Rubinisphaera italica: one gene and its partner. The protein of the gene in region 1 binds, or shares a complex with, the protein of each later gene. Links are inferred from orthologs where the notes say so. Each region holds a gene or a part of one and is shown in the gene's direction. Other genes may lie near its edges.

The links.
Region 2: the proteins of carB (region 1) and carA are in contact, whole or in part, in a solved structure (PDB 1KEE), measured with the Escherichia coli proteins. The link is inferred for Rubinisphaera italica from one-to-one orthologs.

What each region holds. Positions count from the first base shown.
Region 1 is NZ_SJPG01000001.1:2,449,672-2,454,527, forward strand. The notes cover bases 565-4,427. They hold carB (carbamoyl-phosphate synthase large subunit), read left to right. Parts: upstream 565-957; coding sequence 958-4,227; downstream 4,228-4,427. Other genes in these bases: Pan54_RS09300 (ATP-binding response regulator), read right to left, coding at 4,352-4,427. Outside these bases: Pan54_RS09290 (4a-hydroxytetrahydrobiopterin dehydratase), read right to left, coding at 1-252; more of Pan54_RS09300, read right to left, coding at 4,428-4,856. UniProt on the Escherichia coli protein: Large subunit of the glutamine-dependent carbamoyl phosphate synthetase (CPSase).
Region 2 is NZ_SJPG01000001.1:3,350,516-3,353,805, forward strand. Bases 497-3,290 are described here. They hold carA (glutamine-hydrolyzing carbamoyl-phosphate synthase small subunit), read left to right. Parts: upstream 497-1,220; coding sequence 1,221-2,360; downstream 2,361-3,290. Other genes in these bases: Pan54_RS12440 (ArsR/SmtB family transcription factor), read left to right, coding at 634-1,047; ndk (nucleoside-diphosphate kinase), read left to right, coding at 2,535-2,999; Pan54_RS12455 (TrmH family RNA methyltransferase), read left to right, coding at 3,124-3,290. UniProt on the Escherichia coli protein: Small subunit of the glutamine-dependent carbamoyl phosphate synthetase (CPSase).

The sequences.
Region 1 (4,856 bases):
GCCGGAAATGTGCAAATCAGGATGATGCCCCTCGGTCTCAGCAATTTCGGCCACGGAATTAAAAAAATCGAGACCAGCCATAAAGTTCTTTACGGTCCAATGCTTTCGGATTCTTTCTCCATTATGGCAGATTTCCCAACCGGTTAGTTCTTTATTTTGTTCTTCGGCTTGTTCGCCCGTTAATTTATCGACTCCCCCTTCGCAAGGGACACATTTGCTGGCGGTCAATTGCGCACAAGTTTGAGCAGGCATGTTTTGATCTCCTATGAATAAAATGAGTTGACTGGCACTTGTTCATTTTATGGAAATGAGCCAACAATTCGATCTCAATTCTTCGAATTCAGAATTTAAACGGAATTGAAACCATGATCATGTTCAGTTGAGCTGGGTCATATAGCCGTTTCTATGAATGTGTAGACGGTGATTGACTGGAAATATAGGGCTCAAACCATGAAAAAGCCGCTACAGTAATCTGCAAACTGCAGGAGTTCATTGTTCCAATATAAAATTCGGGTTGTGTGCCGCTGGCGCATTTCCAAAATCAATTTTACGCGTTTTGCCTGAGCAAATGCAGCGATTTAGGGAAATAATCGTACAGGCGAATGTATCAATCGTTGACCACGCTCACCCGGGCTTCGAGCTTGTATTATACAAAATATTATTGCTCACAGAGTAAATTGCGATACGCAATGTCATCGTAAACACATATGAGAAATTTTGTACTCACATTCATCAATGCTGTTTGATTTGATGTGCGAACTTTCCAGGGAAGTGTTCACTTCGGGTTCTCTCGGTTGCATCTGAGCATAGGACTGTTAATCTGACGTGGTTTCCATGCGCTTCGATAAGAGATAGACTCAATCTGGATGAACAGCAGAGAATTCTGCGAGGGATTGCAGATCACGATTCTGAGAATGTGTTCGCAACTAAGACTTCAAGAGGGAAGGTAGGAGAAACGTGCCGCGTCGCGACGATCTGCACAAAATTCTAATCATCGGATCAGGACCAATTGTCATTGGACAAGCCTGCGAATTTGATTATTCCGGCACACAAGCCTGTAAATCTCTTCGAGAACTGGGCTATGAAGTCGTTCTCGTGAATTCCAATCCTGCCACAATTATGACCGATCCCGATACGGCAGATCGGACATACATCGAGCCGATTACCTGGCAGTATGTGGAAGAGATTATCAAAATTGAAAAGCCGGATGCGATTTTGCCTACATTAGGTGGACAAACCGGCTTGAACACGGCTATGGATCTCTACAATCGAGGGATTCTGGAAAAGTACAATGTCGAATTGATCGGAGCCGATGCAAAGGTCATTGCCAAAGCCGAAGAGCGTGAACAGTTCAAAAAGGCGATGGTTGGTATCGGTCTCGATGTCCCTCGCTCGGAGATTGTGCACACGATGGACGAAGCACTGGCAGTGCTTGAAGAAATCGGCCTACCTCTGATTATTCGCGCCAGTTATACCTTGGGTGGTTCTGGTGGTGGAATTGCCTACAACCGGCAGGAGTTTGAAGAGAAAATTCGTCAGGGACTCAAGCTCTCTCCAGTGACAGAAGTTCAGATTGATGAATCTGCTCTCGGTTGGAAAGAGTATGAGATGGAGGTGATGCGGGATAAGAATGACAACTGTGTCATTATCTGCGCCATTGAGAACTTTGATCCAATGGGCATCCACACAGGCGACTCGATTACTGTCGCTCCTGCACAAACTCTATCTGACAAAGAATACCAGATGATGCGGGATGCCACGATTGCCTGCATGCGTGAAATTGGAGTTGAGACAGGTGGATCCAATGTCCAGTTTGCGATTCAGCCCGAAACCGGGCGAATGATTATTATTGAGATGAATCCACGTGTCAGCCGTTCAAGTGCTCTGGCATCGAAAGCGACGGGTTTTCCGATTGCCAAAATCGCAGCCAAATTAGCAGTTGGGTTCACTCTGGATGAAATTCCGAACGATATCACTCGCGAAACACTCGCCTGTTTCGAGCCGACAATCGATTATGTGGTGACAAAATTCCCACGCTGGACATTCGAAAAATTCCCAGACGCTGATTCTGTTCTGACAGTTCAGATGAAATCCGTCGGCGAAACGATGGCGATTGGCCGAACTTTCAAGGAATCATTCCAGAAAGCTCTACGAGGCCTGGAAATCGGTCACTTTGGACTCGGTGGCGGGAAGAAAGACTTATGGGAAAGTTCACTTCGCCCTGAAGAAGATGAGATCCGCAGCAAGCTTTCCATTCCGAACTCAGATCGAGTCTTCTACATCCGCTATGCGTTGCTCTCGGGCATGTCGATCGAAGAAGTGCATCGACTGACTCAAGTCGATTTCTGGTTCCTGCGGCACCTCGAAGAAATCGTTCAACTTGAGTTGGAATTGAAAAAGTATAGCAGCGTTCAGTCCTGCCCTATGGAACTTCTTGTCAAAGCCAAGAAAGCAGGTTTTTCCGATCAGCAACTCGCGGGCTGGTGGAATGTTTCTGAACTGCAGATTCGCGATTATCGTAAAAAGCAGGGGCTTGAACCGGTCTTCAAACAAGTTGATACCTGTGCGGCTGAGTTTGAAGCCTACACTCCCTATTACTATTCGAGCTATGAGCAGGAAGATGAATCGCCGGCTCGAAAACCTGAGAAGCCACAGCGAATCATGATTCTAGGTGGTGGTCCGAACCGCATCGGGCAGGGGATCGAATTTGATTACTGTTGTTGTCAGGCGGCATTTGCTCTCAAAGATCTTGGCATCGAGAGCATCATGGTCAACTCGAATCCTGAAACGGTTTCGACCGACTACGATACTTCAGACATTCTCTTCTTCGAGCCATTAACCCTCGAAGATGTCCTCAATATTTGTGATCGCATCAAACCAGATGGCGTGATTGTTCAGTTCGGTGGTCAAACTCCATTGAATCTCGCGAAGGGGCTAGAAGCAGCCGGAGTGCCAATCATCGGGACAACGCCAGACAGTATCGATGCCGCTGAAGACCGTGAACGATTCCAGGAGATCTTGAACTCCATTGGCTTGAAGCAACCGCCGAATGGTATTGCCAGTGATGTCGAAGGAGCCCAGTCGACAGCCGCTCAAATCGGCTATCCCGTGCTAGTGCGTCCCAGTTATGTGCTTGGCGGACGTGCGATGCAGATCTGCTATCAGGAATCTGAACTGATTCGTTATATGACTGAGGCGGTCAATGCGTCTCCGGATCGACCTGTACTCGTTGATAAGTTTTTACAGGATGCGATCGAAGTCGATGTCGATGCGATTTCCGATGGAGAAACGACTATCGTTGGCGGGATTATGGAGCATATTGAAGAAGCCGGAATCCACTCGGGTGACTCCGCCTGTGCCATCCCGCCGCATTCGCTTCCCGAGAAGACCATTGAGGAAATTCGTCAGGCGACTTATGCCCTGGCAGATAAACTCGAAGTTCGTGGCCTGATGAACATTCAATATGCCGTCAAAGAGCAGGATGGCAATATGGATGTGTATGTGCTCGAAGTGAACCCACGAGCCAGTCGGACTTCGCCGTTCGTTTCCAAGGCCACGGGGATCTCATTGCCTCGCATCGCCGCAAAAGTGATGGCGGGTGTCTCGCTAAAAGAGCAGGGGGTTACGTCGGAGATGATTCCGAAACATACTTCTGTCAAAGAATCTGTCTTTCCATTCTCCCGCTTTCCAGGTGTCGATATTGTTCTCGGCCCAGAAATGTTATCGACCGGCGAGGTTATGGGGATTTCTGAAACCTTTGCAGAAGCCTTTGCAAAAAGTCAGATCGCTGCGGGTTCAATCATTCCCGAAAGCGGAAAAATCTTTATCAGTATGGCCGGTCAGTTTAAAGACCGAATCATCGAGCCTGCTCGTCGCTTGAGCAAACTCGGTTACGAACTCGTGGCCACTTCTGGAACCGCATCTGCATTGCAGGCTGCTGACATTCCAGTGCATGTTGTTAGGAAGGTTCAGGAAGGCCGTCCGAACTTGCTCGATTATATGGCAAACGATGAAATCGCCTTTATCTTTAACACGCCCAGTAAACGCGGCCCATCAACAGATGAAGGTCGAATTCGAGCCGCCTCAGTTGCTTATGGTGTGCCATGCGTAACGACCTTGCCGGGATGTCTGGCAGTGATTGATGCTCTCGAAGCCTTTGCCTCTAACCCAACGCCGAAGGTCCGAGCATTGCAGGACTGGATGGATGACATGAATGATTCGATGTGACTGACCGATGAGAATCGATCGATGCGCGAATCAGCGAACGAAATTTTGAAAGCATGAAGCGACAAGCGAGTGAGTTGATTCACTCGCTTGTCGCTGTGTTTTCGAATTGCGAGTGATTGAATTTTTAGCAGGGCTTGCAGAAGTTCAATGCATTCAATTTCTGGTCCGATTCTGGCATATTCTGCGGAATCATCTTGGTCATGCAGATGCAACGACCGTGATCGCTGTATTCGACGGAATCCATAAAAGTTTGCATCAATAACATCCCTCGACCGCTCGCTCGGCTGATGTATTTTTCATCACGGGGATCTTTAATGTTTGAAAGATCAAACCCGATTCCCTGATCTTGAATCGTGAGTTGAAATCGTACTGGATTCAAACTGATTTCCAGGGAAACTCGTCGATTTTGATATTGAGGATCTTGCGCACGTGTCTCGATCATGTCGTGATATTCAGCCATCGAAGTTTCTCGGATTTCAGAACTGATCTCTAAATTTCCATGTACGATGCTATTCATCAGAGCCTCTTCAGCAGAGATGAGTATCCGGGTAATGGTGGTGGTCGATAATTCTGTACGGGAAGACAAATTCGACTTCAACTCTTCGATGAAGGGAGAAATCAAACGGATG
Region 2 (3,290 bases), 900 kb from region 1 along the record:
CAATTGAGAGTTAATGATTCTATGCAATCACTTGATTTCATGGATATTGTCAACTTTCTCAGAAACTAATTAAAGTTTGGACCAATAATTGCTTATCAATCAAACGCTATATAAGGGATGTGGGTCAAATACAGGGATCCCTTGAAGATGATATTGACAATCTTCGATACCGAGAGATAATTTCGAATCGAATCCACGAGAAGACACTTTTCAAAAACTAACACATGAAATTTCGGCTACTGCCCTTTAAGGGCTAAGATTTGGGCCTCAAATAACTGTACCGCACTCCGTAGTTGTGCGGTACAACATCATTAACCCAAATTATTAGTAGGGAAGACGCACTTCATGATTGTCTTCACAGTGTTACCTGTTGAAGAATTCATCTTCACCAAAAGTTCACGAAAGTTCACTTAGTAAATTTCCTTAAATCTTGAAAAATTATCTGGTAAGACCAGTTGACATTCACTTGATTGACGATACGATCACTTAGAACTTTGTTACTACGAGGATAAGTAACTGAAACTTCTTATCCAACCATTTCGGAAATGTTCGCACGCTCAGAATAGTATTTCGTTAACAGCGTGCTTTTAAAAAATTACAGCTTCGTCACACGAAGCGAGGAAGGAAAAGCTGATGATTACCCCAATTAGTGAAACGAGTGTTGCACGCGAAAACAGTGTCATCCCGGATCGTACACCGATGGAAACCGAGATCGACGTTCAACTGGAAAAAGATCTGGTTCAGTCGTTCAAACTGCTGGCTGACGAAACCCGCCTGCGAATTCTATTTTACCTGCAGAGTTCTGGCGAATTGCATGTGACCGCACTTTGCGATCGACTCAAGCAGAGCCAGCCAGCTGTCAGCCATCACTTGGCTTTGATGCGAGTTGCCGGCTTGATCGAAGCTCGCCGTGATGGCAAGCACAACTTCTACTCGATCCGTAAGATTCACTTCTATCGTCTGATTTCTGAGTTCTTCTCAGCCATGAAAAACGACAGCAGCAACGACTTGCGATTCGAAGACTTCACAATTTCTCGTGAAGACTAGCCGACTTGAGCAATCTGATGAAGCCGTGAAGTTCATTCTTCACGGCTTTTTTTATGCACACACTTCAATACGTTCTAAACCGATTGAATCGTGTCGAACTTCCTTTTTTTTTCAGCTGGTCTCTGATAAATTTGGTTTGAAACCTGATCCCCAAAAGAGGAACTTTTCTACTTATGTCTCAACCCGTCAAACTCGCTCTGGCAGATGGTACAGTCTTTTCCGGAACCGCCTTCGGAGCAGAGGGCGAATCCTTTGGTGAAGTCGTTTTCAACACCAGCATGACTGGCTACCAGGAAATTATCACCGACCCATCCTATTGCGGCCAAATCATTGTGATGACCTACCCGCAAATTGGGAATTATGGGGTCAATCCTGAAGACATTGAAAGCAGTGGAACGGCTCTCAAAGGCTTCATCTGTCGAGAAGTTTGCGAGAAGCCGAGTAATTATCGAGCCACGCATTCCCTCTCCAGTTATCTGGCCGAACATGGTGTGATTGGAATGCAGGGGGTTGACACCCGCGCTCTGGTTCGTCGACTGCGAACTCAAGGTGCGATGACCGGTGTGATTTCTACTGTCGATCTGGATGATGCTTCTCTGGTTGCCAAAGCTCAACAATCGCCGGATTTGGTCGGACAGGATTATGTGAAAGCGGTTTCTGCCAAAGAAACGACCTGCTGGTCGGAAGCGCTTTCAGAACTGGCACGAACACCCGCTAATCAGACAACACTTCCTCCGAACAGCAAACGCCCGAAAGTTGTCGCGATTGATTACGGCATGAAATGGAATATCCCTCGGCACCTGGTCGATTGTGGATGTGATGTCGAAGTGATGCCAGGCACTTCGACTGCCGCCGAGATACTCGAACGGAATCCAGATGGCGTTTTCCTGTCCAATGGCCCAGGTGATCCCCGACCTCTGGACTATGCTGTGAATACAATTCGCGATTTGATCGGTAAAAAGCCGATATTCGGAATCTGCCTTGGCCAACAACTTCTTGGATTGGCGATGGGCGGAGAGATTTACAAACTGAAATTCGGACACCGGGGAGCCAATCAGCCGGTGATGAATAAGAAAACCGGCCGAGTCGAAGTAACTAGCCAGAATCATGGCTTTGCGATCAACGAAAAGACTCTGCCTGATAACGTTGAAGTGACTCACATCAATCTAAACGACAACACCGTTTCAGGAATCCGGCACAAAACCGAACCGGTCTTCGGAGTACAGTATCACCCCGAAGCCTCAGCTGGTCCGCACGACAGTCGTTATCTGTTTGATGAATTTATGCAATCGATGATTGGGGTCAATGTCTAGGGATTTGTATTCTGGCCCAATAACCCTCGAATTGTGTGCCACTGGCTTGGCCAGTGCAAATCGACACTAAGTACTAATGTTTCATACACTGGCAGAGCCAGTACCAGCCTGACGGGTCGATACTCCAAGGACTATATACCAACCTTCTACCTTTAACCTTCAAGACACACCGCCATGCCACAAGAGCAGACTTTAATTCTTTTCAAGCCCGATGCCATTCAACGTCGTTTGATTGGAGCATTGCTATCCCGGATTGAGAACAAGGGCTACAAAATTGCAGGATTGAAGATGCTGCAAGTGACGCCTGAACTGGCTCGAAAACATTATGAGGAACATGTTGAGAAGCCTTTCTACCCACACTTAGAATCATTTATCACCTCTGCACCAGTTGTTGCATTGGTTGTTGAAGGCCCGGATGCGATTTCTGTCATGCGTACCATGATGGGCAGTACGAATGGACGCGAAGCGAATCCGGGAACCATCCGCGGAGATTACGGCACCTCACGTCAAATGAACCTTATTCATGGCAGTGATGGCCCCGAAGCCGCTAAACGTGAGATCCCGATTTATTTTCAGGACAACGAATTGTGCGAATATTCGCTTTCACTGGCTGCATCTTTGATGGCTGCTGACGAATAATTTTCTAACTTCACTGAGCCGAGACAATCTGTAGGTTGGGTTAGCGAAGCGTAACCCAACCTACGACTGGAATCTTTTTTTAACCTCGTGTTGCTGTTGGAAGCGTCGTCTTCCAGACTGGAGTATGCCTCGTGATAGAAATCAAATTCCACATTTTCCAACGGTCAATCGCGCGATAACTTTCGTTTGTCGACTGCATCGTGAACGCGAATGGCGAGAACGGCATAGATGTTTTTATGCTGAAGGCTTGCGAAATTTTCTGCACGCCATCAATGCCCGCCAGCAGATCGC